DNA from 3 places in the Halomonas flagellata genome. Region 2 is predicted to be linked to each of the others. Evidence: predicted binding sites of a transcription regulator. Region 2 holds the regulator's gene; each other region holds the start of a gene.

Region 1 (10,484 bases), on a different contig from region 2:
TGCACCCGCGACGCCGACGGCCACGTCGTCGCGGCCGGTTAAGGGAGAGGAGCACTTCAACCCGTGAGGCATGAGAAAGCTCAAGATTCGAGTGGGCAAATCTGAGCAATCTTTAGTAGGCTGAGTGTTACTGGATGTGTCTTGATGGGGCTGCCAGTGTCGCCACCTTGCGACCCTGGCAGCCCGTTATACCAAGGAGGCGGTCCCTCATGTGGTTCTGTCAGGCGGTAGCGTGCTCTCAGGTCGGAAAATTCATACCGGAGCTCCAGCCAGTGGGACTTCTGTGGGAAGGGACTTGCGACCGGCAGATATCGACCCTTATGGAAAGCTTTCCATAAGGGTCGTTAGTTGCCGTTGAGAACGGCAGCTATCCCATCACTGATTGTTTGACCCAAGACGCTATTTCTCCGCTATCACCCCCGCGCTGTACCAGGCGATCATCCGCTCCTCGTCGGTGGGAATGACCCAGGCGCCGACGCGGCTGCCGGCGGCGCTGATGCATCGGGCGTGGCGGCGGTTGGCGACGTCGTCGAGGGTCAGGCCGAGCCATTCACAGCCGCGGCAGATGGCCTCGCGCACCGGGGCGGCGTGTTCGCCAATGCCGGCGGTGAAGACGAGTTGGTCGAGGCCGCCCAGGGCGGCGGCCAGGCTGCCGATCTCGCGCACGGCGCGGTAGGTGTAGAGGTCGATGGCCTCCCGGGCCTCGGGGGCGGGGCTGGCCAGCAGGTCGCGCATGTCGCTGCTGATGCCGGAGACGCCGAGCAGGCCGGAGCGCTTGTAGAGCAGGTCGCCGACCGCCTCGACGCTCATGCCCTCCTCGTGGATCAGGTGCAGCACCAGGCCGGGGTCGAGGCTGCCGCTGCGGGTGCCCATGGGCAGCCCCTCGATGGCGGTGAAGCCCATGGTGGAAGCGATGCTCCGGCCGTCGTGGATGGCGCACAGGCTGGCGCCGTTGCCCAGGTGGGCGACGATCACCCGCGCGCGGGGGGCGTCGCCGAGGTGCTGCGGCAGGACCTGGGTGAGGTAGTCGTAGGAGAGGCCGTGGAAGCCGTAGCGGATCAGCCCGCGGGCGGTGAACTCGCGGGGCAGGGCGAAGTGGCGGGCCACGTCGGGCTGGGTGGCGTGGAAGGCGGTGTCGAAGCAGGCCACCTGGGGCAGCTCGGGGTGGCGCTCGGCGAGCCGCGCCACCGGGGCCAGGCAGAAGTGCTGGTGCAGCGGGGCCAGGGAGTTGAGCGCCTCGAGCTCCTCGACGATCGCCGGGGTGAGCACCACCGGGCGGTGGTAGCGCTGCCCGCCGTGCACCACCCGGTGGCCGACCACGGCGAGCTCGAGGTCGGGCATGGCGTCGATCCACGCCAACAGCCGGGTGGTGGCGTCCCGGTGGTCGAGCCGCTCGGGCAGCGGTCCGGGGTCGGCGTCCAGGGGCCGGCCCTGGGCATCGTGCAGCTGGAAGCCCGGCGTGGCGGTGCCGAGCCCGGCGAACTGGCCGCGGTAGCGCGGGGTGAGGGCGCCCAGGTCGCGGGCGTCGTCCAGGGGGTAGAGGGCGAACTTGAGGCTCGAGGAGCCGCTGTTGAGGGTGAGGATGTCACTCATCCCGACCTCCCGCCTTGCCAGGCAGGCCCTGGCGTTTCTGGTGGTCGGCGAGCAGCAGGGCCAGGGCGCAGGAGGCCATGCGGGTGATGGCCTCGTCGGCGCGGCTGGTGAGCACGATGGGCACCCGGGCGCCGATCACCAGGCCGGCGCCGGTGGCATCGGCCAGGTAGGTGAGCTGCTTCATCAGCATGTTGGCGGCCTCCAGGTCGGGGGCGACCAGGATGTCGGCGCGCCCGGCCACCGGGGAGTCGATGCCCTTGGCCTTGGCGGCGGCCTCGGAGATGGCGTTGTCGAAGGCCAGCGGGCCGTCCAGGGTGCCGCCGCGGATCTGGCCGCGCTCGGCCATCTTGCACAGGGCGGCGGCGTCCAGGGTGGAGGGCATGCGCGGGTTGATGGTCTCCACCGCGGCGAGAATCGCCACCCTGGGGTCGTCATTGCCCAGGGCGTGGGCCAGCTCGATGGCGTTCTGGATGATGTCGCGCTTGTGGGCCAGGCCGGGCGTGATGTTGATAGCGGCGTCGGTGATGAACAGCGGCCGCGGGTAGGTGGGTACGTCGAAGGCCATCACGTGGCTGATGCAGCGCTCGGTGCGCAGGCCGCTGTCGCGCTTGAACACCTCGTGCATCAGCTCGTCGGTGTGCAGGGCGCCCTTCATCAATGCCTCGGCGCGCCCCTCGCGCACCAGGGCCACGGCGCGCTCGGCGGCGGCGTGGCTGTGGGGCGTGTCGATGAGTTCGTAGTCGTCGATATCGAGCTCGGCGGCGTCGGCGGCGGCACGGATCCTGGCCGCGGGGCCGACCAGGATCGGCACGATCAGCCCGTGGCGGGCGGCGGCCACGGCGCCGGTGAGCGAGACGTCGTCCACCGGGTGCACCACCGCCATGGGAATGGCGGCGGGGTGGTCGGCGGCGGAGAGGATCTCGTGCAGGCGGCCGCGTTCGGCCAGGCGCACGGTGGGCAGCACGGCCCGCGGGCGGCGGATCTTCTCGGTGGGGGCGAGCACCCGCGCCTCGCCCTCGATCACCACCTTGCCCTTCTGGTTCTCGCAGCGGCAGTCCAGGGTGAGCTGATGGTGTGCCTCGTCCTTGGCGGTGACGCGCACGCTGACCCTGAGCACGTCGCCCAGGTTGACCGGGGCGCGGAACTGCAGGGTCTGGCCCAGGTAGAGGGTGCCGGGGCCGGGCAACTGGGTGCCGAGCACCGTGGAGATCAGGGCGCCGCCCCACATGCCGTGGGCGATCACCTCCTGGAAGCGGGTGCTGCGGGCGAAGTCGTCATCCACATGGGAGGGATTGACGTCACCGGACAGGATCGCGAACAGCTTGATGTCGTCCAGGGTCAGGCGCTTCTCCAGCTGGGCCCGGTCGCCCACCTGGATCTCGTCGAAGGTGCGGTTCTCGATGTAGCGGTCGTCGGATGGGGCATCCATGTCGGGGAACTCCGGTCGTCAGGCACGGCAGCGCAGGGAGAGACTTCCAGCATAGCCGGTCGTTAGGGGCGCCGTGTTGATCCAGGTCGGGGTCGGGGCCATGCACCTCCGGGCGCATTTGAAAGCGCCCGCTCGAAGCCATATACCTGATAGGGACGGAACCGACAGGCAAGCTACCGCGCCGCCACGGTGACATCACACCGGATGCGGCCAACCGACCGGGAGGCAATTACATGCAGCGCACGACCGACATGCCCGCCAGCGTCACCGCGACACTCACCTATCTGGTCAAGCGCGATGCGAAACCCTACGTGCATACCGAGGCGCTGACCGGTGACAGTGAGCCGCACTATGTTGCCGAGCAGGAGGCGCGCGAGGTCACGCTATACAATGGCCGTCCGTTGGCGGACGGCTTGTCCCTGGACACGCAGGGGTTCGAGCTTCACCAGCGGGAGACGGCGGTCGACGATCTCTACGACGATGCGACGGTCGAAACCGCCTACTATGCCGAGGTCGAGGCCTTGATCAAGGAGCTGACCGGCGCGAGCCGGGTCGTCATCTTCGATCACACCCGGCGCAGCGACGCCGAGCAGCGCGATATTCGCGGCCCGGCCTGCCGTGTGCACAATGACTATACCGAGCGCTCGGGGCCCGAGCGTATCCGCGACGTGCTGGGGCGGGACGAGGCCGCCGCGCTGGAAGCGGTGCCGGTGGCCCAGATCAACCTGTGGCGCCCGATACGCGGGCCCGTGAAGCGCTCGCCGCTGGCCTTGCTGGACGCCTCGACGCTCGACCCCGGCGACCTGCTGGCCACCGATCTCGTCTACCCGGATCGCCTCGGTGAGATCTACCACCTGGCCTACCATCCGCACCAACGCTGGTACTATTTTCCCGACATGCGCCGCGACGAAGCCTTGCTGATCAAGGGGTATGACTCGCGTCGCGACGGCCGTGCCCGCTTCACCCCCCATACCGCCTTCCAGGACCCCAACACGCCGCCGGGCGCCCCGCCGCGCGAGAGTATCGAGGTCCGCACCCTGGCCTTCTTCGGTTAGGCTCCCGCCACCCGGGCGTGGGCCGCCCCGATCCTGTTACCCTCTGACCAAGGCCCATCATCGCAAGGAACCGTGCCATGACCCCCGAGACCCCCTTCGACAAGACCCTCGCCGCCATCGATGCCCTGCACGCGGAGGACCCGCGCCGTGTCGAGGTCGATGGCGAGTCGCTGCCGCTGGAGCTGTGGCATGGCCGGCGGATGAGTGCCTGGCTCGAGCAGCTGGTGGATGCCCCGGACGAGCTGGTGCAACTGGCGGTGCGGGCGCAGCACCTGCAGCGCTGGCAGGTGCCGCGCGGCGACTACCCCGAGGGCCGGGTGGGCTATCTCACCTGGCGACGCGACCAGGGCAAGCGGGCCGGCGAGACCACGGCGCGGCTGATGGAGGAGGCCGGCTACGCGGCCGAGCAGGCCGAGCGGGTGGCGCAGATGATCCGCAAGCAGGGCCTGGGGCGCGACGCGGGCACCCAGGCGGTGGAGGACTGTGCCTGCCTGGTGTTCCTGGAGAACTACTTCGCCGACTTCTCGAAGCAGGTGGAGCATGACCACCTGATCCGCATCGTGCAGAAGACCTGGAAGAAGATGTCACCGCGGGCCCACGAGCTGGCACTGGGGCTGCCCATGGCGGCCGAGGCGCGTTCGTTGGTCGAGGAGGCCCTGGCGGGCTGAGAGGCCGCCGCCGCGGGGCAGCTCACTTCACCAGCGTCTGGGCGGCGTCGAGGTAGGTCTCGCCGTTGGCGCGCACGCGCTCGACGTCGCCGGTCTCCGAGCCCAGGTGGACCTCTTCCAGGGTGATGGCCATCTCGGCCGTCTCTTCGTTGATCTTCTCGAGGGCGTTCTCGCTGACCTGGCGCAGGAATTGACAGGGTGCGGCATGGCGCCTAGATTGATCATTGCAAATGATAATTGTTATCATTTACGGGGATGATCAAGGAGGACAGCATGCCGTACCGCATCAATACCGGACTCAAGGGCGCCAACCCGACCCTGCAGATCTGCGATGCCAGCTCGGGCTCCGTGCGGGTGGCCTGGGAGTACCCCCGTCGCGACCCCCACCTCTCGGAGGAGGAACTCGAGCTGCTGCAGTTCAGGCGCGAGGAGGCGATCCATGACCTCTTCCACCGCCTGTTCCTGCTGACCACCGAGCAGTACCTCAAGGGCGAGCTGGACGAGGCGCCGGCGCTGGGCGCCTGGCGCTGGCGGCAGGCAGGGCGCTAGGCGTGCCGGCGCCGAGCTAGGCGGGGTCGAGGGTCACGCTCAGGATATCGGTGGTCTCGCAGGGCTTGCCGTGGCGCAGGGTGAGGCGGCGTTCGCTGAGGTTCATGACCACGGCGAACAGCGTCTCCATGCGCTCCTCCGGTGGCTGGTCGGGGTTGAAGTGGCGGCAGATCGACAGCGGGGCGTCGTGGTGGTCGCTGAGGATGTCGAACAGGGCGGCTTCGTCGACCTCGACGTGGTCGGGCAATTGGTCGCGCAGTAGCCGGTCGAGCCTCGCCAGGCGTGGGCGGGAGTCGGGGCGCGGGAAGTCCTCGACCTGGCAGGTGGCGGCCCGGGCGTAGAGGTGGTTGGTGTGGGTGACCATGCCGTGTTCGGGGGCCAGCCGGCCGGGCTCGCCGGGGTGGACCTCGAGGCCGGCGGCCTGGCCGTCGGCGCTGGCGATCAGGAAGTGGGCGGGGGAGCAGACCCGGTCGCGGGTAGCCACGGCCACGGCGCTTTCCAGGTCGGGGCTCTCCAGGATCTTGCGCAGGGCGACATGGATCGGCAGGCCCTGGCCACAGGTCCGGGAGCGGATGGCATTGAGGCAGACGCCGATGCCGTGGGCGTTCATGCCGATCTTGGCCACCATGCCGGCCTCGCCGATGCTGAGCAGCGGGGCGGCCTGATCGCCGGTGATCTTCAGCGCCACGACATTGTGCAGCTGGTCGGTGCGCCAGTCCCAGTTCTGGGCCAGCCATTGCTGGCCGGCGCGTTGCAGGGCGAAGGCAGAGCAGCCGCCGCTGGCCCGGGTCAGCGAGATCTCGCTGCGGCAGTTGAGGGTGAGGATGTCGGCGAGGTCGACCCCGGCGCCGCGGGCGATGCCCGCCATCTCGTCGAGGATTTCGGGGAAGCCGCGCTCGATCATGGCGGCGAAGCGGTCGGCCTCCTCCCGGGCCTCCTTCCAGCGGATGCCGACGAAGTCGAGGAACAGCCGGTCGTAGACCTCGATGCTGCGGTGGATGAGCCGGGCATGGGCCAGGCCGTGGGCCTCGCCGATCGCGTGGCGGCTGCCGGTCAGTTCGGTCAGGCGCATGTCACAGCACCTCGTCGAGGAACTCGAGGAAGGCGGCCCAGGACTTCTCGTCGGCGCGTTCCTGGTATCGGTCGCTGCCGAATTCCGTGAAGCCGTGGGGGGCGCCCGAGTAGACCTGGATCTCGTAGGTGGCGCCGGCGGCCTCGAGCTCCTCGGTCAGGGTGGTGACATCGCTCATGGGCACGGCGCTGTCGGCACCACCGTGGGCGATCAACAGCGGCGGGACCTCCTCGGGCCATGCCTGGCCCTCCGGGGTGCCCAGCCCCCCATGGAAACTGGTGTAGCCGGCCACGCCTTCGGCCTCGCTGGAGCGGGCGATCTCCAGGGCCACGGCGCCGCCGAAGCAGTAGCCGATCACCACGGCGGTCTCGGCGGCTCCCTGGTTGCGGGCCTCGGCCAGGCCGGCCAGGGTCAGGGTGCGCATGCGTTCGCGGTCCTCGTAGAGGGCACGGGTGGCGGCCTGGCGGGCCTCGGTGGTCGCCGGGCGGTTGCCCTGGCCGAAGAGGTCGACGGCGAAGGCGTCATAGCCCTGCTCGGCGAGCATGTCGGCGCGCTGGCGCTCGTAGTCCCCCAGGCCATCCCAGTCGTGAACGATCAACACGGTGCCGCGCGCCTCGCCTTCGGCGGCGGCGAGATAGCCCTCGAAGGCTTCATCGCCGACATCGTAGAGGACGTCGTCGCCGGCAGGCGTGAAGGCATGGGCATTGGCGGCCAGGCCGAGGGTGGCCAGCAGCACGGTGGAAGCGGTCCGGGGGCGCATGGGCATGGGGGCTCCTGTCGAATGGGCGGGGATCCGGCCTCTCAGTATAGGCAACCGGCGCGGCCAGTCGTCCGACAGGGTGGCAGGGCCGGAGACGGTGGGTGCGCTCGGGCGGTTGGCAGCGCATCGGCGATGCCCAACGTTGGCAGCACGGGCTTGTGTTTTGGACCGTTGCCTTCCAGATTTAGGTCGTGAAGCTATAACGATGCCAATCGCGCACGCAGTCATATGAAGGGGAACGACAATCATGAAGAAGAACGTACTGTCGATGGCGGTGGCGGCCTCCGCCCTGGCCTTGGCCGGAGCCGCCCATGCCGAGGTGAAGATCGGCTTCCTGGGCGGGTTCACCGGGGGGATCGAGAGCCTGACGCCGCCGATCTTCGATGGCGCCCAACTGGCGGTGCGACACGTCAACGAGCAGGGCGGCATCCTGGGCGGCCAGGAGCTGGTGATCCCCAGCGGTGACACCACCTGCAGCGATGCCTCGGCGGCTTCCAACGCGGCGGACCGCATGGTCAATTCCGAACAGGTCACCGCCATCGTCGGGGCGCTGTGCACCGGCGCCACCATCGCCGCGGCCAACAACGCGGCCATTCCCGGCGGCGTGACCATGGTCTCGCCGGCATCCACGGCCCCGGCGGTGAGCGAGCTGGACGACAACGACCTGGTGTTCCGCACCGTGCCTTCCGATGGCTTCCAGGGCGAGATGCTGGCCAAGCTGCTGCTGGAGAAGGGCATCGACGAGGTGGCGGTCACCTATGTCAACAACGACTATGGCCGCGGCCTGGCCGATGCCTTCGCCGAGGCCTTCGAGGCCAATGGCGGCCGGGTGGCCGAGAACCTGGCCCACGAGGACAACCGCGCCGACTACCGCTCCGAGCTGGGTGCGCTGTCGGCCTCCGGGGTCGAGACCCTGGTGGTGCTGGCCTATGCCGATACGTCCGGCCAGACGGTGCTGCGCCAGGCCTACGAGGGCGGCATGTTTACCCAGTACGTGGGCGGCGACGGCATGGTCGGCGACAGCCTGGTCGAGGCGGTGGGGGCCGATGTGCTCGAGGGCATGGTCGCCACCCGCCCGGGCAGCCCCGACCTGCCGGGGACCGAGATCTTCAACGAGGCCGCCCAGGCAGCCGGCTTCGACCCCAGCGCGGTATTCGCCGCCCAGGCCTACGACGCCGCCTTCCTGCTGGCCCTGGCCATCGAGCAGAACGGCAGCGCCGAGCGCGAGGGGCTCTCCGAGGCGCTGCGCAGCGTCTCTTCCGCCCCCGGCGAGGTGATCCTGCCCGGCGAGTGGGAGAAGGCCGTGGAGCTGATTGCCGCCGGCACCGAGATCAACTACGAGGGCGCCTCCGGCCGCCACGAGTTCGACGAGAACGGCGATGTGCCGGGCGTGGTGGTCGAGATGGTCGTCGAAGAGGGCCGCTTCGTCGGCAGGGGCTTCGTGGATCTCTGATCCCCCTGGCCCGATGCACAAGCCAAGGCCCCGGCGGTCAGTTCAAACCGCCGGGGCCTTTGTCTGGCCGGGTGTCGCGGGACGTCAGCCGTGGTGCTTGACCTTCTCCGGCAGCATTCCCTTGGGCGCGAAGCGCAGCACCAGGGTGATCAGCAGGCCGATCACCAACACCCGGGCCTGCAGGGCGCGGCTCTCGAGGTGGCCGGGCGCATCCCAGCCGAAGGCGCCCTCGCCGAAGCCGATGGCCAGGTGCATCAGCATTAGCGCCAGCGGCTCGGACATGATCCAGATGAGGTAGACCGCCACGGCGCCGAAGATGGTGCCCAGGTTGTTGCCCGGCCCGCCGAGGATCACCATCACCAGCACCAGGAAGGTGTGGTTCAGCGGCAGGAAGCCCTGGGGGTCGAAGATGCCGTTGAAACTGGTCAGCGCCGCCCCGCCGATGCCCATCAGGATGCAGCCCAGCACGAAGATCTCCAGGCGGCGACGGTTGATGTCCTTGCCCATGGCCGCGGCAGAGACCTCGTTGTCGCGGATGGCGCGGATCATGCGGCCCCAGGGGGCGTGATAGGCGCGGTGCAGCAGGAAGAAGATCGCCGCGATCATCACCGCCGTGACCGACAGATAGAGTGAGCGGGACACCACGAAGCCGAGGTCGCCGGCGCCGGGTGTCGGCCAGGGCAACGGCGAGACGGTGGCGGTGCCGCGGGTCAGCCAGTCGGAGTTCTTGAGGAAGGCCTTGATGATCTCGGCGATGCCCAGGGTGGCGATGGCCAGGTAGTCACTGCGCAGCCCCAGGCAGATATGACCGATGAAGTAGCCGATGCCGCCGGCCAGCATCCCGCCGACGATCCAGCCGGTCCAGGCCGGCAGGCCCAGGCCGCCGATGAAGCCGGCGCGCGACTCGATCTCGTCGGTGACCCCGCGCAGCACGCTGATCACCATCAGGTAGAGCACTACCGCCAATGCCACGGCGATCACCGTGCGCAGCCGCTTCGGCACCCCCAGGCGGTCGAGCTTGGTGGCGCCATAGACCACCAGGGCGGCACCGAGCAGGTAGAGCAGCGCCAGGCCGAGTTCGCCGGGCAGCTCGCTCTCCCAGAAGGCGTCGTTGACCGGTACGCTGAAGAACATGGCGCTGAAACCGCCCAGGGCGACGAAGCCCATTACCCCGGCGTTGAACTGGCCGGCATAGCCCCACTGGATGGTCAGCCCCAGCGCCAGGATGGCGTAGCAGGCGGCTTCCACCAGCATGCGGGTACTGTAGGCGATGCCCATCACGGCATAGACGCCCAGCACGGCCACCAGCAGGGCGGCGAACAGGAGCACCTCGCGCCGCGGGAAGCGCCGGACGGGGGGCTGGGATCGGGTCGTGTCGGTCATGTGATCACCTTGCCCTTGAAGAGCCCGGTGGGGCGCCATACCAGGATGGCGACCAGGATGAAGAAGGGCACCACGATCTTGTACTCGGTGCCGACGAAGGCCAGGCTGCGCGGCAGTTCCAGCCACTCGGGGAAGTGCTGCTGGAGGGGGCGCAGCAGCACCGTCCAGTTGAACACCGCGAGCGTCTCGGCGAAGCCGACCACGAAGCCACCGGCGATGGCACCAAAGGGGTGGCCCACGCCGCCGACGATGGCCGCGGCGAAGATCGGCAGCAGCAGGAAGAAGCTCAGGTCGGGCTTGAAGGTCACGTCCAGCGACAGCAGGGTGCCGGCGATGGCGGCCAGGCCGCCGGCGATCACCCAGGTCACCGCCACGATGGTGTGGGTGTTGATGCCGGAGGCCTGGGCCAGCTCGGGGTTGTCGGACATGGCGCGCATCGCCTTGCCCAGCCGCGAGCGGCTGAGGAAGAGGTGCAGCCCCACCACCGCGGCGATGGTCAGCACGAAGAGGATCACCTGGGGT
Region 2 (10,484 bases):
TGATGACTCGCCACAAGGTGGAGCGGGTGGTGGTCATGGAGCAGGACGCGCCCTGCGGCGTGGTCGAGCTGACCGACGTGCTCAGCTACTTCTCCAGCCGCAGCTACGTGGTCAGCCTGCAGGTGGCGCAGGCGGACAGCCTCGAGGCGCTGGCCGCGGCCAGCCGGCGTACCCCGGAGCTGGTGAGGGCGCTGATGGCCCAGGGAGTCAAGCTGCGCTTCGCCATGGGGCTGCTGGCGGCGCTGAACGGCCGCATCATGAACAAGGCCTGGGGCTTTCTGATCGACGAGCGCTACCACGGCGACAGCTGCCTGATGGTGATGGGCAGCGAGGGGCGCGGGGAACAGATTCTCAAGACCGATCAGGACAATGGCCTGATCCTGGCCGATGACCTCGACTGGCCCGACTGCGCCGAGCAGATGCAGCGACTCACCGACACCCTGATCGAGCTCGGCTATCCGCCCTGCCCGGGCAATATCATGGTTTCCAACCCGGAGTGGGTGGGCAGCGTGACCCAGTGGCGCGGCCGCATTGCCCGCTGGGCGGCGGGCCGCGACGGCGACAGCCTGATGAAGCTCGCCATCCTGCTCGACTCCCACGCGGTGGCAGGCAACCCGACCCTGCTCGAGCAGGTCCGCGAGGAGCTGTTCGAGCGCTGCTCCCGGGACGAGATCCTGCTCTCCTACTTTGCCCGCCCGGCATTGCGCTTCTCCACGCCGCTGACCCTGTTCGGCTCGTTGAAGAAGCCCCAGCACGGCATCGACATCAAGAAGGGCGGCATCTTCCCCATCGTCCACGGGGTGCGTGCCATGGCTCTGGAGCGCGGCATCCGCCTGACCTCGACGCTGGAGCGCCTCGACGCCCTGGCCGAGGACGGTCGCCTGGAGGCTCGTTTCGCCGAGGACCTGGGCGAGGCGCTGTCACTGTTCACCCAACTGCGCCTCGAGCAGCAGCTGGCGCGCCTGGACGGCGATGGCAGCAAGGGCGGGAAGCCCGATCGGGTGGTGGTGCAGGAACTCTCGTCGCTGGAGCGCGACCTGCTCCGCGAGGCGCTGCACATCGTCAAGGATTTCAAGCAGCGCCTGTCGCATCGCTTCCATCTGGAATACTCATGACGCGCGGCGCTCTTTCAGGGATCGACAACAACAACAGGAGGTCACTCCATGCTCAAGGTACTGCGCCGGGCCGCCGACCGGCGTCGCCAGGCCGACGGCTATTATGCCTGGTTGTTCCAGCCCTACACCGGCGACGAGCTGGTCGCCATCGATAGCGAGACCACCGGGCTCGATACCCGCAGTGCCGAACTGGTGTCGCTGGCGGCGGTGAAGATTCGCGGCGATCGGGTGCTGGCCAGCGAATCACTGGACCTGCGCCTGCAGCGGCCCGCGTCGCTGAGTGGCGACTCGATACGCATCCACGGCCTGCGTGGCATCGACCTGGAGGGTGGCGAAAGCATCGGGGCGGCACTGGGCCGCTTCCTTGACTTCATCGGCAACCGGCCGCTGGTGGGCTGGTGCCTGGATTTCGATCTGTCGATCATCAACCGGGAGTTGCGGCCGCGCTTCGGCTTCGACCTGCCCAATGCCGGCATCGACGTGGCGCATGCCTATGTCCGTCAGCTACGCCGCAGCCATCCCGAGGTCGAGCCGGGCCTGCGCTTCGAGCAGGTGGCCGGCGCCCTGGGAGTGCCGGTGATGGGACGCCACACCGCCCTGGGCGATGCCGTGACCACGGCGCTGATGTATCTGCGCCTGGAGCGAGGCGCCATGCTGGCGAAGCGGAGCTCGTGAGCCCCTCGTCTCGAGGGGCAGCCACGGCATGGGCATCCTCCGGGCCGTCGACGCCGTACCGTCGCCAGGCGGCGGCGGTGGTGGTAGGATAGGCACCCGTGATTTCCAGCCGCTCTGGCAGCGCCCCGACCATGCAAGACGCCGTGATCTTCGACCCCAACCCTGCCGATGCTCCCGCCACAGCAGGCGACGCCACCACCCTCGATGCCAGGGGCAAGCGCGAGTTCAACAAGCTGCAGAAGCGCCTGCGACGCCAGGTGGGCAATGCCATCATCGACTACGAGATGATCGGCGAGGGCGACCGGGTGATGGTCTGCCTGAGCGGCGGCAAGGACAGCTACACCATGCTCGAGATCCTGCGCAGCCTGCAGCGCAATGCTCCGGTGCGCTTCTCGCTGGTGGCGGTCAACCTCGACCAGAAGCAGCCCGGTTTCCCCGAGCAGGTGTTGCCCGAGTACCTGGATGGCATCGGGGTGGAGTACCACATCCTCGAGCGCGACACCTACTCGGTGGTCAAGGAGAAGACCCCCGAGGGCAAGACCACCTGTGCGCTCTGTTCGCGGCTGCGTCGCGGCTCGCTCTACGGCTTCGCCGAGGAGATCGGTGCCACCAAGATCGCCCTGGGCCACCATCGCGAGGACATCCTCGAGACGCTGTTCCTCAACCTCTTCTTCGGCGGCAGCCTCAAGGCGATGCCGCCCAAGCTGCTCTCCGACGACGGCCGGAACATCGTCATCCGTCCGCTGGCCTATTGCCGGGAGGCGGACATCGCCGAGTTCGCGCGGCTGATGGACTTCCCGATCATCCCCTGCAATCTCTGCGGTTCCCAGCCCAACCTGCAGCGCCAGGTGGTCAAGGAGATGCTCGCCGAATGGGAGGCCAGGCACCCCGGCCGGCTCGAGAGCATGTTCAAGGCGGTGACCAACGTGGCGCCCTCGCAGTTGGCCGACCGCAAGCTTTTCGACTTCGCCGGCCTGGAGGAGAAGCAGGCCCGGCGGCAGGCCGACCGCATCGATATCCGCCAAGAGTCATAAGCTGGAAGAGCGGCGCTTCGCGCCTGGAAGCTTAAAGAAAAAACCTTGACGCCAGGGCTGGTGGCAACATGCTGATTTCCAGCTTCCAGCTTCCAGCTTCCAGCTTCCAGCTTCCAGCTTCCAGCTTCCAGCTTCCAGCTTCCAGCTTCCAGCTTCCAGCTTCCAGCTTCCAGCTTCCAGCTTCCAGCTTCCAGCTTCCAGCTGGCGCGCAGCGCCTCAGCGCGCGCCTTCCTCCTCGGCGACCTGTGCCAGGGCCGCCAGGTCGAGGATGTTGACCTCGCGGCCGGAGACGGCCACCAGCCCCTGCGTCTGGAAGCGGCCGAGGATGCGACTCACCGTCTCCACCGCCAGCCCCAGGTAGTTGCCGATATCGGCCCGGGACATGGAGAGGCGGAAGCTGTAGGGCGAGTAGCCGCGGCGGCGGAAGCGGTCGGAGAGGCCGGCGAAGAAGGTCGCCAGGCGCTGGTCGGCGGTCTTGCGGGACAGCAGCCGCATCATGCGGCGGTCGTCGCGCATCTCCTTGCTCATGCTGCGGTAGAGCTGGGTGCGCAGCTCCGGCAGCTCCTCGGAGAGGGCGTCGAGGCGGTCGAAGGGAATCTCGCAGACGGTGGTGGTCTCGAGCGCCACCACCGTGCCGGGATAGCGCGCCTCGTCGATGCCATCGAGGCCCACCAGCTCGCTGGGCAGGTAGAAGTTGGTCAACTGGTCCTCGCCGCAGCCCTCGGTGGTGACCTGCTTGAGGCTGCCCGAGCGCACGGCGTAGATGCTGGTGAAGGCGCTGTCCTGGCGGAACAGCGCCTCGCCCTTCTTCAGGGGAGCGCGGCGCCGGATGATGGCGTCGAACTGGTCCATGTCCTGGAGCTCGAGTGCCAGCGGCAGGCAGAGCGAGCTGAGGCTGCAGGTCTGGCAGCGGGTCTCGTGCAGCAGGGAACGCCGCCTGCCGGTCGCGGTATCAGGCATGCTCTCCTCCATGATGGTGACTCTGCCACCATTATGGGGGATTCGTCCGGGCCGGCATAGCATCCCTTTGGAGGTAGCCTCCGGCCATCGGAGGTAGTCCCTCACCGGAGGCGTGAGCGGGGCGAGGCCGGCTGGTCCGGGAGCTGGGGGTCGAAGGCCATGGCGAGGTGCCGGAGCAGCAGCCGGCCGATCGGCGTGACGACGAGCCGGGGGCCGGCACGCTCCACCAGGCCATCGCGCTCGGCTCCTTCCAGCCGGGCCAGGACATCGGCCAGCCGGGCCTCGGCATCGACCCCGAAGGCCTGGCCCAGCGCCTCGAGATCGAGGGACAGGTCGCATATCAGGCGCTCGCTGGCGTGCCGCCGCAGGCAGTCGTCGAATGTCAGGCGCCGTCCGCGGTCGGTGGCCAGGCGGCCGGCATCCAGCGCCGCCTCATAGGCGGCGAGCCCCACGGGGTTCCGGGCGTAGGCGTCATCGACCCGGCTGATCGCCGAGACGCCGAGCCCCACCAGGTCGCACCGGGCGTGGCTGGAGTAGCCCCGGACGTCGTGCGTGAGGCTACCCTGGCGCTGGGCCTTTGCCAGGCTGTCGTCGGGGCGGGCGAAGTGGTCCATGCCGATGTGCACATAGCCCGCCGCGGTCAGCATCTCGAGGGTGGTATGCAGCATCGCCAGCGTCTCCTCGGGCCCGGGCAGGTCCTCGGCGTGGATGCGGCGCTGGGGCGTGAAGCGTTCGGGCAGGTGAGCATAGTGGAACACCGACAGCCGGGCCGGGGCCATGGCGATCACCTGCGCCAGGGTCTCGGCGAAACTGTCGCGGGTCTGCAGCGGCAGGCCATAGATCAGGTCGAGGTTGAGCGAGCGGAAGCCGAGGCGGTCGGCTTCGTCGATCAGCGACTCGGTGAGTACCCGGGGCTGGACCCGGTTGATCGCCTGCTGCACCCTGAGGTCCAGGTCCTGGACGCCGAGGCTCAGGCGGTTGAAGCCGAGTGCCTGCAGATGGCGCAGGGTGAGGACATTGGCCTCCCGGGGGTCGATCTCGATGGCGTAGTCACGCTCCCTCGAGCCCGAGAGCCCGAAACGGGCATCGAGGCGATCGATCAGGTCGCTCATCTGGTCGAGGGTGAGGAAGGTCGGGGTGCCGCCGCCCCAGTGCAGCTGCTGGACCTCCCGGGCGGCGTCGAGATGGCGGGAGGTGAGCACCATCTCCCGGTCGAGGCGCGACAGGTACGGCTCGGCCAGCCGCGTGTCCCCGGTGGCGATCTTGTTGCAGGCACAGTAGAAGCAGGCCTGGCGGCAGAAGGGCACATGGACATAGAGCGACAAGGCACGGCCCGCGTCGTTGCTGCGGGCGAGGGCCGCGGTGAAGTCGTCGGGCCCGAAGTCCTCCCGGAAGCCGAGGGCCGTGGGATGTGAGGTGGGGCGCGGGCCGCAGGCGTCGTAGCGGCGCAGCAGTACCGGGTCCCAGGCGAACTGGGCGGAACCCCCTGGGCCTTCGCGCGTCGCGTGAGCGGACATGACGGCACTCCGGATGATGGACATGCCTCGATGGTAGCGAGGGCGACCCCCGGCCGTGTTGAGCTGCGTCAAGCGGGAACGAGATCGTCGGGGGGTCAGGCGTGGCCGCCGGCGGGCAGCAGCATCCAGAGCTGCCACAGGGCGAAGGCGATGATCGACGCCGCGGCCAGGGTGCGGGTGGCGCGGTGGCGGATCAGGCTGCCGAGCTGGCGTGTCGCCAGGCCGGTGACCAGCAGGGCCGGCAGGGTACCCAGGCCGAAGGCGCCCATCAGCAGGGCGCCCTGGTGCGGGGCGGCGGTGGCCAGGCTCCAGGCGAGCATGGAGTAGACCAGCCCGCACGGCAACCAGCCCCAGACTGCCCCCAGCGCCACCGCCTGGGGAACCTTCACCACAGGCATCAGCCGCCGGCCCAGCGGCTCCAGGTGGCGCCACAGCCGCTTGCCGACGGCCTCCACCCTGAGCAGCCCCTTCCACCAGTCGGCGATATAGAGCGCCATCAGGATCAGCATCACCGCGGCCAGCCCCTGCAGCACCAGGCGGGCCGTGGGGGTGATGGCGACCAGGGTGCCGAGCCCGGCCACCAGCGCACCGGCGGTCATGTAGCTGGTGATGCGCCCCAGGTTGTAGCCGAGCAGCAATCCGGAGAGCCGTGTCGGGGAGCGCAGGCTGGGGGGCACGGCGAAGGTCAGCACACTCATGATGCCGCCGCACATGCCGATGCAGTGGGCGCCGCCGAGCAGGCCGAAGACGAAGGCCGCCAGCAGGGGCGGTAGACCCAGGCCGGTGGGATCCATCAGCGCGGCGGTTCCTCCCGGTCAGCGGGGGCGTCGTCGACCTCGCCACGCGACTGTCGCCGGCGCTGGCGCTCCTCGGGGGGGAGGTCGTTCTCGTCCTCGTCGAAGAGGATGCGATGGGCGGGGCCCTCGAGATCCTCGAACTGGTCATGCTTCACGGCCCAGAAGAAGGCCCAGACGGCGAGGCCGAGCAGGATCAGCGACAGCGGAATCAGCAGGTAGAGGATGCTCATGCGTTCACCAGCCGTGGGGTCGGAACGAAGGGCGCGGCGGCCGAGCGGAAGCGGTTGAGTCGCAGGGCATTGCCCACCACCACCAGCGAACTGGCCGACATGCCCAACGCGGCGACCCAGGGCGGCACGATGCCGATGGCCGCCAGCGGCAGTGCCGAGACGTTGTAGCACACCGACCAGATCATGTTCTGGCGCATGACCCGGCGGGTGGCCCGACTGATCTCGATGGCTTCGACGATACGCGCCAGCCGTGGGCTGAGCAAGACGGCGTCGGCACTGGTGCGGGCCAGGTCGGTGGCGCCGTTCATGGCGATGGCCACGTCGGCCCCGGCCAGCACCGGCACGTCGTTGATGCCATCGCCGACCATGGCCACCTTCTCGCCCCCGGCCTGCAGGGAGCGGATGCGCGCGAGCTTGTCCTCCGGGCTGGCCGAGGCCTGCCAGGTGACGATGCCGAGCCGCGCGGCGAGCCGGCCCACCGCCTCGGGAGTATCGCCGGAGAGCAACTCCACCTGCAGCCCCAGCGCCTGGAGGGCGGTGATGGTGTCGGCCGCATCCTCGCGCACATGATCCTGCAGCATGAACCAGGCGCGTGGCTCGCCCGCCTCGGCGAGCAGCAGCCACTGCCCCTCGCCCGGCGGGCTCGGCGGCTGTGCCGGCGCGGCGAAATCGGGTTTGCCCAGGCGCCAGGGGCGTCCCTCGATCTCGCCCTCCAGGCCCTGGCCGGTGCGGCTGACCGGGTTCCGGGCGCGCACCGTGGCGTCGCGGTGTGGATGGAAGGCGCGGGCGATGGGGTGCTCCGAGCTCGCCTCGAGGGCCGCGGCCAGCACCCGGGCGCGTGCCTCGTCGAGGTCGCCGAGCGGGCGGGTCTCCACCAGTGCCATGCGCCCTGTGGTCAGGGTGCCGGTCTTGTCGAGGATCACCCTGTCGAGCCGGGAGAGCGCCTCGATGGCGTTGGCGCGGGTCACCAGCACGCCGCGGCGGCGCAGCTGGCCGTGGCCGGCGGTCAGCGCCGTGGGGGTGGCGAGCGCCAGGGCGCAGGGGCAGGTCACCACCAGCACCGAGAGGGTGACCCAGAGCATCCGCGAGGGGTCGATGAACCACCAGGCAGTGGAGACACAGGCGGTCACCAGCAGCAGACGCAGCACGAAGAGGTGCGACATGCGGGCAGCCATCCGGGCCAGTCGCGGACGGCTGGCGAAGGCGCGGTCGGTGAGGTCGACGATGCCGGCGACCCGGGCCTCGCGCCCGGCGTGGGTGACGCGCACCACCAGCGGGCTCTCGACGTTCTGGCTGCCGCCGGTGACGGTCTCCCCCGGGCGGCGCGCCACCGGCAGGTACTCGCCGGTGAGCATCGATTCGTCGAGGCTCGACTCGCCATCCTCGATCACCCCGTCGGCGGGCACGCCGTGGCCGGGCTTGACCAGTACCCGGTCGCCGGGGGCGAGTTCGCTGGCCGGCAGGATGCGCTCCTCGCCCTCGTCGGTGAGGCGGATCGCCGAGAGCGGCAGGACGCCGGTCATGGCATTGCCGCTGTGACCGCTGCGGCGCCGGGCGCGGGCCTCCACGTAGCGACCGAAGAGCAGGAAGCAGGTGAACATGGTTACCGAGTCGAAGTAGACCTCGCCGGTGCCGGAGAGCACCGCATAGCCGCTGGCGAGGTAGGCGCCGCCGATGGCGAGCGACACCGGCACGTCCATGCCCAGTACCCGGGTGCGCAGGTCGCGCACGGCATTGCGGAAGAAGGGCAGGGCCGAGAAGAACACCACCGGGGTGGCCAGGGCGAAGGAGAGCCAGTGGAAGAGGGCGAGGAAGTCGTCGCTGATCTCACCGGGCGCGGACACATAGATGGGGATGGAGAACATCATTACCTGGGCCATGCCCACGGCGGCGACGATCAGTCGGCGCACGTTCATGCGCTCCTCCCGCTGCAGGCGGCTCTGGGCCTCGTCGGGCTCGTAGGGCTGGGCCTGGTAGCCGATCGCCGCCATCTCGGCGAGGATCCGCGACAGCTTGACCCGCTGCGGGTCCCAGCTCACCCGCACCCGGTGGTGGGTCAGGTTGACGGCGCTGGAGTCGATGCCCTCCAGGGCGTTGAGCCGGTGCTCGATCAGCCAGGCACAGGCGGCACAGGTGATGCCGTCCACCGCGAGGGTGGCATGGACGCCTCCGCCATCGGCCTCGGGGTGGACGAACTGTCGCTGGAGGCCGGCGTCGTCGAACACCGCCCAGGTCTCGGCCCTGACCGCCTGGCGGTCGTCGGGGCGCTCGGGCAGCTCGGTGCGGAAGCGGTAGTAGCTCGCGAGACCGCCGTCGACGATGGCATGGGCCACCGCCTCGCAGCCGGGGCAGCAGAGGGGCCGCGCCCGGTCGTCGAGGGTGATCGACCAGGGGGCTCCCTCGGGCACCTGGTTGCCGCAGTGGTAGCAGTCGTGGCCGGTAGCGGCGGTGGCTTCTACGGTCATGGGCGGGTCGGGGGCACGACGACGAGGCGGAAAGCGGTCATTCGGCCGCCGGGCGACCCGGGGTCAGGGCGATGCTCCCCTCGTCGGGGAAGCGTGCCTCGCCGACCAGCCGCCATTCCGGGCCCTCGCCGGCGGGCTGCAGCTGCAGGTACCAGCGATAGCGCAGGTTGTCCGGCGCCTGGGCCAGGTAGCGACCCTCGCGGACATGCTCGAGCACCAACTCCTGGTCGCGATCGGCCGCGGTGGGGAAGATCAACTTGAGCACCAGCCGCTCGGGGCGGGTGTCGCCCCCCAGGTCGAGCACCACGTCGCTGGTGAGGGGGTCGATGCGCAGTCGGGCCTCGAGGCCCAGGTCGGCGGCGCGCTGCTGCTTGGCCAGCACCATGTTGATGGCGCGGCCGTGCTCGTAGTAGTCCTCCTGCACCATGCCGTCGAAGGAGCGCACCGACAGTACCGCGAAGGTGGTGCTGACGGTGATCGCCGACAGCAGCAGGCCGATCAGGAACCAGGGCCAGAACTGCTTGTACCAGGGGGGCACGGGATGGGCTTGCACGGTTATCTCCGGATCTGTCCGATGAAGCGTGTGTCGCGCGTCAGGCGGATGCGGTCGTCGCCCTCGGCTGCGAGGTGCAGCTGGATATCGTGGCTCGGCAGCTCGATGACGTCCGGGGCGGCGGTGATGCTCGCCACGGCCTGGCGTGATGTGCCGGCGGGCACCCGGATACTGTCGGTATCCAGTTCGAGGCCGGGCAGGCCGCTGACCTCCAGGCGATAGACTCGGTCCTCGCGGTCGAGGTTGCGGATGGTCAGCGTGTAGGCATTGCTGACGCGCCCCTCGCGGGTCATCTGGAACAGCTGGTTGCGCTCGCGCTCGACCTCGAAGCCCAGCGGCATGCGCTCGGACAGTGCCCAGGCGAAGGCGCCGACCATCACCAGCAGCGCCGCCAGGTAGCCGAGCAGGCGCGGGCGCAGGATGCGACTCGGCCTGCCCTCCAGGGCGTTCTCGGTGGTGTAGCGGATCAGGCCCCGCGGGTAGCCCATCTTGTCCATCACGCTGTCGCAGGCATCGATGCAGGCCGCACAGGTGATGCACTCGTACTGCAGGCCCTCACGGATGTCGATGCCGGTGGGGCAGACCTGCACGCAGAGGTCGCAGTCGATGCAGTCGCCGTACCCCGCCTCGCGCGCCTCCTGGTGGCCGAGGCTCCGTTTGCGGGGGCCGCGGGGTTCGCCGCGGGCCTCGTCGTAGGAGACGATCAGGGTGTCGGCGTCGAACATCACCGACTGGAAGCGGGCGTAGGGGCACATGTAGATGCACACCTGTTCGCGCAGCCAGCCGGCGTTGAGATAGGTGAAGACCAGGAAGAAGCCGACCCAGAAGTAGGACCAGCCATGGGCCTGCAGCGTCGGCAGTTCTACCACCAGGTCGCGGATCGGCGTGAAGTAGCCGACGAAGGTGACGCCGGTGGCCAGGGCGATGGCCAGCCAGACGGCGTGCTTGGTCCCCTTGCGCCAGGCCTTGTCGAGGGTCATCGCTGCCCTGTCGAGCTTGATGCGCCGGTTGCGCGGCCCCTCCAGGCGATGCTCGAACCAGATGTACAGGAAGGTCCAGACGCTCTGGGGACAGGTGTAACCGCACCAGACGCGGCCGGCGAAGACGGTGATGAGGAACAGGCCGAAGGCGCAGATGA
Region 3 (10,484 bases), on a different contig from region 2:
GTGTAGGCGTTGCCGCGGCCGTCGAAGGTGGTATGCAGCGGCCCGAGGCCCAGTTCCGGCTCGGCGACCACGGCGCCGCGCGGCTCGATGGCGTCGTCGAACAGCTGCGGCAGCCGGTCAATGGCGATCACCGTACAGGTCGGCGAGAGCTTGCCGTTGGCGATGAAGTACTTGCCGTCCGGCGAGGTGTTCAGGCCGTGGGGGTTCTTGGGTACCGGGATGTAGCGAGTCAGCGCCGAGCCCTTGCGCCCGTCGAGCACCGGCACCGGGGCGTCGCCCAGGGCCTCGTACTCGCCGGCGGCCACGGCGGCCTCGATCGCCTCGACATCGAACACCACCACCCAGTCACGCTCGGCGCGCATGGTGTCGGCGAGCGTCATGCCCTTTTCCGAGTTGTAACAGGTGGCGGCGACGAAGCGACCGGTGTAGTCGGCATCGGTGTTGTCCAGGTTGCCGTCGACGATCACCTGCCAGGCCACCTCCATGCTCTCGGCATCCACGGCATTGAACATGGTCCAGTAGTTGTCGGGGTTCTCCAGGTCGCGGCCGTCGTTGATCTGCGGGATCGGCAGTTCGGCGTTGCAGAACACGTACTTGGTGTGGGGGACCTTCTGCAGGCGCAGCCCGTGGATGGCCTGGACGTTGGGAATGGTGGTGATCCTGTCCGTCTTCATGATGTCGAGACGGATGCGCGCCACCCGGGTATTGGCCTTGTCGTTGATGAACAGGTACTTGCCATCGTAGCGGCCGTCGGTCATCGAGATGTGCGGGTGGTGGGAGTCGCCGTTGAGGAAGCGCGCGGAGTCGCCCAGGACGCGCTTCGACTCGTTGCTGATGCCGTAGCCGGTGGCGCTGTCGGTATTGAAGACAGGGATGCGCATCAGCTCGCGCATCGAGGGTACGCCCAGCACGCGGACCTCGCCGGAGTGGCCGCCACTCCAGAAACCGTAGTACTCGTCGAGCTCGCCGGGGGCTATGGCGGCGTCGCCGGTGGCGGCGGCCCGGGCCGGCCGACTGCCGATCAGGGCACCCGCGCCGAAGCCGCCGGCCAGCCCGGCACCGGCGACTCCCGTCACGGCGCTGTTGCGCAGGAAGTGGCGGCGGCCGAGGTTCTGGATCGTGTCCTTCTTGTCACTCATGGTTCATTCCTCGTTGTGAGTGGGAATGCGTTGCAGGCTGGCCTTGCTGCCACGGGCAGCAGTGGCCGGGAAGGTCGCGACGGCCGTGCCTCCCGAGGACACCCGGGCCGCCTTCTCGAAGCGCTTGCGGCGCTTGATCATGGGCGGGCACCGCCGGTCGTCGTGATAGGTCACCTGGCAGTCGAGACAGTAGTGGCACTCGTTGGCATTGATGCGGCCGTCGGGGTGGATGGCGCCCACTTCGCACTCGTTGGCGCAGATCTGGCAGGGCGTGCCGCAGCTGCCGCGGTGACGCTTGAGCCAGTCGAACAGGCGCAGGCGGGCGGGGATGGCCAGGCCGGCCCCCAGTGGGCAGACATAGCGGCAGTAGAACTTGTGGTTGACCGCCGAGATCGCCACCAGCGCCACGGCATAAAGCAAGAAGCCCCAGTCGCGCTGGAAGCGCAGGGTGATGGCGGTCTTGAAGGGCTCCACCTCGGCATAGCGCTCGGCGGTGCCCAACGAGTGCAGCGAGACGGCGAACAGCGCCAGCAGGATGATGTACTTGATCGCCCACAGCCGTTCGTGGAGGCCGAAGGGCACCTCGAGCTGCTTCACGCCGAGCTTGCGCGCGGCCTGGTTGACCAGGTCCTGCAGGGCGCCGAACGGGCACAGCCAGCCGCAGAACACCCCGCGCCCCCACAGCAGCAGGGTCACCGCGACGAACGACCAGAGGATGAACAGCAGCGGGTCGATCAGGAACGACTCCCAGCTGAAGCCGCTGATCAACGAGCTGGTGAAGGTCAGGATATTGACCACCGACAGCTGGGCCAGCGAATACCAGCCGATGAACCCCAGGGTGTAGACCAGAAAGCCCAGCCGAAGCGGACGCAGGATCTTCGGATGACGCGCCAGCACGTCCTGGAACAGCATGATCACCGTCAGCACCAGCAGGCCGGCGGCCAGCACGGCGATCTGGAAGGCCTTGTCGCGCCACACCTGGACCCATAGCGGCTCCTCCACCGGCGGTTCCGGGCGTGTGATGTAGGCCTCCGGTACGCTGTAGTCGGCGCTGAAGCGGGTGAACTCGGTGTCCAGCGGGCCCGAGGCACGGCGCACCAGCAGTTCCAGCTGCCAGGGCCGGCCGGGATCGAAGGCGGCATCGTCGCGAACGATGAAGATGTCGCGCTCGTCGAACGACGGCGCTCCCTCGATACCCAGGCTGCCCAGGCGGCTGTGGTCGCTGTCGTGGAAGCTGACGGTGGTGTTGCCCTGGGACAGCTCGAGGCGGTCGAAGATGCCGCCGCGCACATAGCCCGAGCCCTTGAAGGAGTAGTCGCCGCGAGCCATGACGGCGATGGCGTGCTCGTCCTCGTCGAGCCCGGCCATGAGCTGCTCGTAGGCGGTGTCGCCGAGCAGGTTGCGGCCGGCCGTCGGCGGGTTCAGGTAGGTGTAGAACAGCTCGATGAAGGTCTTGTCGGCCGGTTCGGGCGTGCGCAGGTAGTCCTCGGCGGGCGTGCCGACGAAGGCCTCGTCGACCTCGCCATGGGTCAGGTGCAGGCGGCGAATGGTGCCGTCGTCGGTGAGGGTCTCCCAGTCGGCGGGCTCGAAGACCTTGGGCAGGACCCGGGCCGGCGGCGTGGCCGAGGGATCGGCGATCAGTCCCTGCTCGGCGGCCACCCGGCGAGCGGTACGCATGATGGTCTCGTTGACCACGATGACCGTGACGGTGGCACCGGAGATGGCGTCGAGGTTGTCGCCGATCTTGAGGCGGTCGTTCACATGATGGGGCACATGGGCATCCGCGAAGTCTGCCAGCCGGTGTTCGGGGATGCCGACCAGCATGATCGGCTCCTCGTGGCCGAGGATGCTGGCCAGGCGGATCCTGCCCTCGAGATCGATGCCCACCAGCAGGTTCACGGGCTTGCCGGAGTAGGCGGGGATCGGCGCGATGTCCATCGTCTCGAAGGCATAGCCGAGCAGGCGGTCATCGGCATGAACGGCCATGGCGGGGTGCTCGCCCTCGGCACTGACCAGGCGGGTCGCCTCGGGGAAGCCCGGCCTCACCTGCTCGAGCTCGATGGCCTGCGCGATCGGCATGGCGACGAGCAGCAGCAGGCCGAGCAGCCAGGTGAGGGCCAGGGAGGTGAGGGTGCGCCGGGTGGACATGGGGCGGTCCTTGTTTCCGTACCTGTGGCGTGGTGCCTGCGGGAGGGCAGCGTTTCGTCAACAGGCACATGAAATGAATCTTTTGCAATTGGCTCTATCATGCCAGCTGGCCCATGGGCTCGAATTGACATGGGTCATGTCGCCGGTGACGTGGATCAAGCCTGTGGGAGTAACCCCAATGAGGTAGGAGCGTCGAAATCGAAGACGCGGGGGGAGGGTGTGAGGGTAGGGGGCTTCAAGAGAGAAGAACGACGGGGCGCCATGCCGCGAATGCCGCATGACGCCTCGTCACATCGGCGGTTGGTCCTGCCGGGCCTGCTGGGTGGCTCGGTCTCAGAGGACCGGCTCGAGCATGAAGTCGACCGCCGCCTTGACCTCCTCGTCACTCAGGTTCATCTGCCCACCCTTGGGCGGCATGGCCTGGAAGCCGTTGATGGCGTGGTCGTAGAGGGTCTCCATGCCCTTCTCCAGGCGAGGCGCCCAGGCCTCCTCGTCGTCCTTGATGGGCGCGCCGGCGGCGCCGGTCATGTGGCAGGCCATGCAGGCCTGGTTGTAGATCGCCTCGCCGTCGGGCTCCGCCTGGGCGAAGGCCGAGAATGCCAGGGCGGCGATGCCGGTGAGGGTGGCGGCGGCCAGTCTTTTCATAACCAATCTCCATGATGCGTTCTTGCCGGCTTGAAGAGACCCGGGGTTCCGGGCCGAATGGTCCCATGGTGCCAGTGGGCCGATGGTGGGGTACTGACCTGTGTCAGCATAAGCCCGCCTCAGCGCATCAGCCATGTTCACGACGCCGGTTCGATGCGCAGCAACTGGGCGAGTTGGGGACGCTGTGGCCCCAGCATGTCGGCCAGGGTGTACTGGTCGAGCACGTCGAGAAAGGCCTTCAGGGCCTCGGCCAGTATCGGCTTGAGGCGACACGCCGGAGTGATCAGGCACTCGTTATGGTCGCCGAAGCACTCCACCAGCTGCAGGTCGTGCTCGGTGTCGCGGACCAGGGCGCCGAGGGTGATCGTTTCCGGTGCCTTCTTGAGCAGCAGGCCACCGTTCTTGCCGCGAATGGCCGTGATGTAGCCCTTGTGGCTGAGCTCCTGCACCACCTTCATCAGGTGATTGTGAGAGACCTCGAAGCGCTCGGCGATCTCCTGGATCGTGGAGCGTTCCTCGCCCTTGACGGCCAGGAAGATCAGCACGCGCAGCGAGTAGTCGGTAAAGCGAGTCAGGTGCATGGCAGGATCCGGCGCCTCGTGGCTGGGTAGCGGTCGATAACGATGGGTCAACGTCTGTTCAGTTTACCAGTTCCCGTGTGCCCATGGCGGGCAGGGGTGCGGCATCGGGTCGCATCAGCACGAGGCGCCCACTCCACAGCAGAAGCAGGTCGCGGCCGTCAGGGCCAGCCCGCTCCAGGCGAGTCGTGAAACCACCCTGGTCGGCCGTATGGTGCCCTTCGGGCGATATCATAAAGTGTAATTTACATGAATGTTAAGGGAGGTTGTCAACGCTTGATCTCCTCATGCCCTCCCTCCTTTGACCTGGGTCAGCTACCTCTTGAAGGGTACCGACGCCGCGGATAGCGGATGGCATACTTCCCTCATTCGGCAGGGCCCGCGGGCCCTGCCCCCGTTCTTGCTTGAATACAGGCTTCAAGAGGCCGCTTCACGACATGCCACAGGATCTCCCGTTCGACCGCCCCCTGGTGGAGAAGTACGACCGCCCGGGGCCGCGCTACACCTCCTACCCCACGGCGCCCCAGTTCCATGCGGCCTTCGCCGAGGATGACTACCGCGCGGCAGCGGAGCGCAGCAACCGGGCCGAGTCGCCCAAGCCGCTGTCGGTCTACGTGCACATCCCGTTCTGCAAGAGCCTGTGCTACTACTGCGCCTGCAACAAGATCATCACCCACAACACCGAGCGGGCCGCCGAGTACCTCGAGTGGCTCAAGCAGGAGATCGGGGTCCAGGCCGCGCTGTTCGACGCCTCGCGGCGCATGACCCAGCTGCACCTGGGCGGCGGCACCCCCACCTACCTGAGCAACGCCCAGCTGGGCGAGCTGATGGAGGCACTGGACGCGGCCTTCCACTTCGCCCCGCCGGAGGCGCGCGAGTTCTCCCTGGAGGTCGACCCGCGCACCGTCACCCCCGAGCAGATCCATGAGCTGCGTGCCCTGGGCTTCAACCGGCTCAGCTTCGGCGTGCAGGACTTCGATGCTGACGTCCAGCAGGCCGTCAATCGCATCCAGAGCGAGGAGCAGGTGGTGGCCCTGGTGCAGGCGGCCCGCGAGGCCGGCTTCCAGTCGGTCAGCGTCGACCTGATCTATGGCCTGCCGCTGCAGACGGTGGCGAGCTTTGACGTCACCCTGGACAAGATCATCGCCCTGCGGCCCGACCGCATCGCCGCCTACAGCTATGCCCACCTGCCCGAGCTGTTCAAGGCCCAGCGGCTGATCCGCCCCGAGGACATGCCGCCCCCGGAGCGCAAGCTGGAATTACTGGAGCTGACCATCCGCCGGCTGTCCGCGGCCGGCTATGTCTATATCGGCATGGACCACTTCGCCCTGCCCGAGGACGAGCTCTCCCTGGCGCGCGAGAACGGCACCCTGCAGCGCAACTTCCAGGGCTACTCGACCCACGCCGACTGCGACCTGATTGGCCTGGGCATCACCTCCATCGGCAAGGTCGGTGACAGCTACAGCCAGAACGTCAAGGAGACCGCCCAGTACCAGCACCGGCTGGAGGCCGGCCGGCTGCCGGTGATGCGCGGCTATCGCCTCAACGACGACGACCGCCTGCGTCGCGACGTGATCAACGCCCTGATGTGCCACGGCCGCATCGTCTTCGCCACGATCGAGGCCGCCCACGGCATCGTCTTCCGCGACTACTTCGCCGACGCCCTCGCCGAACTCGAGGAGATGGCCGCCGACGGCCTGCTGGCGATCCGCGAGGGCGAGATCGAGGTGCTGCCCGCCGGGCGACTGATGATGCGCAATGCCGCCATGGCCTTCGATGCCTATCTGGCACGCAGCGAGGGGCGCTATTCCCGCACGGTCTGATCAGGCGATTCACGCTGCCCTGGCCGCCTGCCGGGGCAACTGGGCGGCGGCCGCGCGGCGGCTCGCCATGGACCCGAGCAACCTGCACAAGCTGGCCCGCCGGCCGGGCATCAAGCGCTGACGACAGCGGTAGGCCGTCGCAGCGTTGATGGTCAAGCTCAACGACATCTTGTGCTTTCTGCGGTCGAATGATCTATATATGGTGTCTGGCCGTGCGAGTGGTCGCACCGGCCAGGGCTTGATGCATGTCAGTGCGAACGTCTTTCATGACGCCTAGGATGAGCGGTTCGGCGGCCCCGGCCGCATCGACGTCACCAGGAGAGTTAGCATGTCCCTGCCTTTCCCGTCCCTGTCACTGCCGCGCCCACCCGCCCCGAGCCGCCTGATCCGTGCCCTCGACCCGAGGGTGCCCATCGCCGTCAAGCGTCGCCTGGTGGAGCCGTTGCTCAACCGCACCTTCGCCGAGCCGCTGGCGGAAGGCGAGTTCGATGCCCTCGAGGGGCGCCGGGTCAGCCTGGCCGTCGACGATCTGGGGGTGGTGCTGACCCTGGGGCTCGAGGCGGGCCGCCTGGTGCTCTGCCGCGGGGCCGGCGAGGCGACCATCCACGGCGGCTGGCGCGAGTTCCTCTGCCTGGCCACCCGTCGCGAGGACCCCGACAGCCTGTTCTTCCAGCGTCGCCTGCTGATCGAGGGCGACACCGAGCTGGGCCTGACGGTCAAGAACCTGCTCGATGGCCGCGAGGAGGGCCTGGCCCAGGGTCGCCTGGGCGAATGGCTGCTGCGACTCGAGCGGTTGGCGCATCGCGATCACTGACCCCGTTATCCTAGACTTCTCTGGAGACCCTGAATGAGCACTTCCGCCAAGGCCGTCAAGACATCCAACGAGGTACCGATGCAGGCCCCCTCCCGTGATATCTGGGATTCCAAGTACCGGCTCAAGGATCGCCACGGGCGCCCGGTGGACAAGGACGTGGCGGCCACCTGGGAGCGGGTGGCCCGCGCCCTGGCCGCGGTGGAGGGCGACCAGGCCGACGAGTGGCTGCCGAAGTTCCGCTGGGCGCTGGAGAACGGCGCCATTCCGGCCGGGCGGATCATGTCCAACGCCGGCGCCGACGACTACAAGCCGGCGGTGAGCCTGATCAATTGCACGGTGTCGCGCACCATCCGCGACTCCATGCACGACATCCTCTCCGCGGTGGTGGATGCCGGCATGACGTTAAAAAGCGGAGCGGGAATCGGCTATGACTTTTCCACCCTGCGCCACAGGGGCGCCTTCGTGTTCGGCGCCGGGGCCGGCACCAACGGCCCCCTGGCGTTCATGGATATCTACGACAAGATGTGCTTCACGGTGGCCTCCGCCGGCGGGCGCCGCGGCGCCCAGATGGCCACCTTCGACGTGGGCCATCCCGATGTCCGCCAGTTCATCGAGGCCAAGCGCGAGGCCGGCCGGCTGCGCCAGTTCAACCTGAGCCTGCTGATCACCGACGAGTTCATGGAGGCGGTCAGGAGCGACGCCGACTGGCCGCTGGCCTTCCCGCTGCACCCCGGCGAGAAGGAGGACGTGGGCCCCGACGAGCTCATCTATCGCGACTGGCCGGTGATCGAGGAGGGCTACACCGTCGACGACGAGGGCCGCGTGGCCTGCCGCATCGTCGAGGTGATCAAGGCGCGCGAGCTGTGGGACACCATCATGCGCTCGACCTACGACTTCGCCGAGCCGGGCTTCATCCTGATCGACCAAGTCAACCGCATGAACAACAACTGGTTCTGCGAGGAGATCCGCGCGACCAACCCCTGCGTGACGGCGGATACCCGGTTGCATACCCAGTTCGGTCAGGTGCCCATCGGTGAGCTTTACCAACTGGGTCATGCTCTCGATGTGACGGTCGACAAGCGTGCACTCGAACTTGATGACAGGGGGGTTGAAACCCGCCCGGCTGTGCCTGCCTTCATGACAGCCAGACAAGCCGATGTTTATCGGGTCACCACGCGCGAAGGTTACGAAATCAAGGCGACTGCATGGCATGATTTCTATACCCAGCGAGGCAAGATTCCTCTCAAGGAACTGCAGGTGGGCGATAGCGTATGGGTACAGTCCGGTAAGGGCCAGTTCGGTGACCAGGGTGATGAGCGGCTGGGTACCCTGCTAGGCTTGATTGCCGGCGATGGGCATTTCACGCACCGTGGCAACGGCCATGAGGCCGTGCTCATCAACTTCTGGGGAGAGGACCGTCAGCTGGCCGATATCACAGCCGAGTATGTTAATGAGCTGATTGCTGGTGCGGCCAAAACGGCGCGTCAATATGCGGTGGCGCCTGTAGCGGTGGCCGAGCGCCAGCATGTCTTTGTTCGCTCGGTGATCCTGGCCCGCCTCCTGGAACACTACGGTTTTACCCGGGAGACCAAGCTGCAGGTGCCGGAGGTGGTCTGGCGGGGCACCGAGGCGTGCGTCAAGGGCTATCTGCGCGGGCTGTTTCAGGCAGATGGTACCGTCAATGTGTCCAGCAATAGCCAGAGCTGCTCGGTTCGCCTCGCTTCGAGCGAAGTCAGCTTACTCAAGGATGTCCAGACGCTGCTTGCCAACCTGGGGATTTTCTGTCGTATCCACAAGCGACGTGAGGCCGGCACTCGAGTGCTGCCGGATGGCAAGGGAGGAACTCGGCAGTATGCCTGCCAGGCCGATCATGAGTTGATCATCGACGGCGAATCCCGTGAGCGCTTCATGGAGGAAGTCGGCTTCCTGCTCGGTTACAAGAACGAAAGGTATCAGGAGTGGGTGCAGGGCAAGCTGCTGCGCAAGACTCAATCCTTCATGGCCACGGTGGCAGCCATACAGCATGTGGGTCGTGAAGCCGTCTACGACACCACCCAAGTCGATAACAATACGGTAATTTTCAATGGGTTGGTCACGGGGCAATGCGGAGAGCAGCCATTGCCGCCCGAGGGCGCCTGCCTGCTGGGTTCGGTGAACCTCACCCGCTTCGTCATCGAGCCCTTCGGCAAGACGCCGCGCTTCGACTGGGAGCGCTACCGCAAGGTGGTGGCGATCTTCACCCGCATGCTCGACAACGTGGTGGAGATCAGCAGCCTGCCGCTCGCCGGCCAGCGTCGCGAGATCGAGGCCAAGCGCCGCCACGGCATGGGCTTCCTGGGCCTGGGCTCGACCCTGACCATGCTCAAGATTCCCTACGGCTCCGCCGAGTCGCTGGCCTTCACCGAGGAGGTGAGCCGCACCCTGGCCATCGAGGGCTGGAAGCAGGCCCTCGAGCTCTCCCGCGAGAAGGGCATGGCGCCGATCCTGGCCGAGGACTTCGAGATCACCCCGAAGATGCTGCGCGAACGCCCCGAGCTGGCCAAGGACGGTTACGAGGTGGGCGACAAGGTGCCGGGTCGCCTGTTGCATGCCCGCTACAGCCGCTACATGCAGAAGATCGCCGAGGTGGAGCCGGAACTGGTCGCCGCACTCTCCGAGCACGGCGCACGCTTCACCCACCATTCGTCCATCGCACCGACCGGCACCATATCGCTGTCCCTGGGCAACAACGCCTCCAACGGCATCGAGCCGTCGTTCTCGCACCGTTACTTCCGCAACGTCATCCAGGCGGGCAAGAAGACCAAGGAGCAAGTGGAAGTGTGCTCCTTCGAGTTGGCCGCCTACCGCCACTTCATCGCCGCCGACGCGGTGGAGAGCGACCTGCCCGACTACTTCATCACCGCCGATGCGGTGTCCCCGAAGCAGCACGTGGCGGTGCAGGCGGCGGCCCAGGCCTGGGTCGATTCGGCGATCTCCAAGACGGTGAACGTGCCCACCGACTTCGCCTTCGACGACTTCAAGGGCCTCTACCTCGACGCCTACGACAGCCAGCTCAAGGGCTGCACCACCTTCCGCTTCAACCCCGAGGCCTTCCAGGGCGTGCTGGTACGCGAGGACGACCTCAAGAACACCACCTACGTCTTCGAGCTGGAGAACGGCGAGACCCTGGAGCTCAAGGGCGACGAGAAGGTGATCTACGACGGCGAGGAGCACACCGCGGCGAACCTCTACGATGCGCTGAAGGAAGGCACCTATGGCAAGTGGTAATAATGGCTTGTGCCGGATCAGCTCCGAGCGATGGAAGCATTGCGCCACCCAACAACTTTCCGGAGGAGCC

The links. Region 2 encodes FNR, which switches genes on or off when oxygen is low (the NO sensors DNR and NnrR bind a similar motif). Its sites were predicted from a motif close to TTGATNTANATCAA; they were not measured.
Region 1: a site for FNR is predicted at 3,099-3,112, ahead of MKP05_RS19540 (bifunctional enoyl-CoA hydratase/phosphate acetyltransferase). Genes of this name have one in related genera too.
Region 3: a site for FNR is predicted at 4,812-4,825, ahead of hemN (oxygen-independent coproporphyrinogen III oxidase). Genes of this name have one in related genera too.

What each region holds. Positions count from the first base shown of each region.
Region 1 covers NZ_JAKVPY010000034.1:16,016-26,499, reverse strand. Annotated here, with positions in the region: gene MKP05_RS19545 (acetate/propionate family kinase) at 400-1,593, opposite strand; gene MKP05_RS19540 (bifunctional enoyl-CoA hydratase/phosphate acetyltransferase) at 1,586-3,022, opposite strand; gene MKP05_RS19535 (CmcJ/NvfI family oxidoreductase) at 3,256-4,077, shown strand; gene MKP05_RS19530 (DUF4202 domain-containing protein) at 4,155-4,745, shown strand; gene MKP05_RS19525 (DUF6746 family protein) at 4,768-4,992, opposite strand; gene MKP05_RS19520 (hypothetical protein) at 5,019-5,294, shown strand; gene MKP05_RS19515 (C45 family autoproteolytic acyltransferase/hydrolase) at 5,311-6,366, opposite strand; gene MKP05_RS19510 (dienelactone hydrolase family protein) at 6,368-7,132, opposite strand; gene MKP05_RS19505 (ABC transporter substrate-binding protein) at 7,374-8,579, shown strand; gene MKP05_RS19500 (branched-chain amino acid ABC transporter permease) at 8,664-9,962, opposite strand; gene MKP05_RS19495 (branched-chain amino acid ABC transporter permease) at 9,959-10,484, opposite strand, start outside.
Region 2 covers NZ_JAKVPY010000015.1:18,336-28,819, forward strand. Annotated here, with positions in the region: gene MKP05_RS13090 (DUF294 nucleotidyltransferase-like domain-containing protein) at 1-1,115, shown strand, start outside; gene MKP05_RS13095 (3'-5' exonuclease) at 1,164-1,790, shown strand; gene ttcA (tRNA 2-thiocytidine(32) synthetase TtcA) at 1,922-2,824, shown strand; gene fnr (fumarate/nitrate reduction transcriptional regulator Fnr) at 3,041-3,784, opposite strand; gene hemN (oxygen-independent coproporphyrinogen III oxidase) at 3,886-5,301, opposite strand; gene MKP05_RS13115 (sulfite exporter TauE/SafE family protein) at 5,397-6,095, opposite strand; gene ccoS (cbb3-type cytochrome oxidase assembly protein CcoS) at 6,095-6,328, opposite strand; gene MKP05_RS13125 (heavy metal translocating P-type ATPase) at 6,325-8,793, opposite strand; gene MKP05_RS13130 (FixH family protein) at 8,831-9,352, opposite strand; gene ccoG (cytochrome c oxidase accessory protein CcoG) at 9,349-10,484, opposite strand, start outside.
Region 3 covers NZ_JAKVPY010000007.1:101,198-111,681, forward strand. Annotated here, with positions in the region: gene nosZ (TAT-dependent nitrous-oxide reductase) at 1-1,139, opposite strand, end outside; gene nosR (transcriptional regulator NosR) at 1,143-3,287, opposite strand; gene MKP05_RS07675 (c-type cytochrome) at 3,621-3,932, opposite strand; gene MKP05_RS07680 (Rrf2 family transcriptional regulator) at 4,070-4,513, opposite strand; gene hemN (oxygen-independent coproporphyrinogen III oxidase) at 4,948-6,333, shown strand; gene MKP05_RS07690 (helix-turn-helix domain-containing protein) at 6,287-6,454, shown strand; gene ubiT (ubiquinone anaerobic biosynthesis accessory factor UbiT) at 6,662-7,147, shown strand; gene MKP05_RS07700 (ribonucleotide reductase barrel domain-containing protein) at 7,181-10,414, shown strand.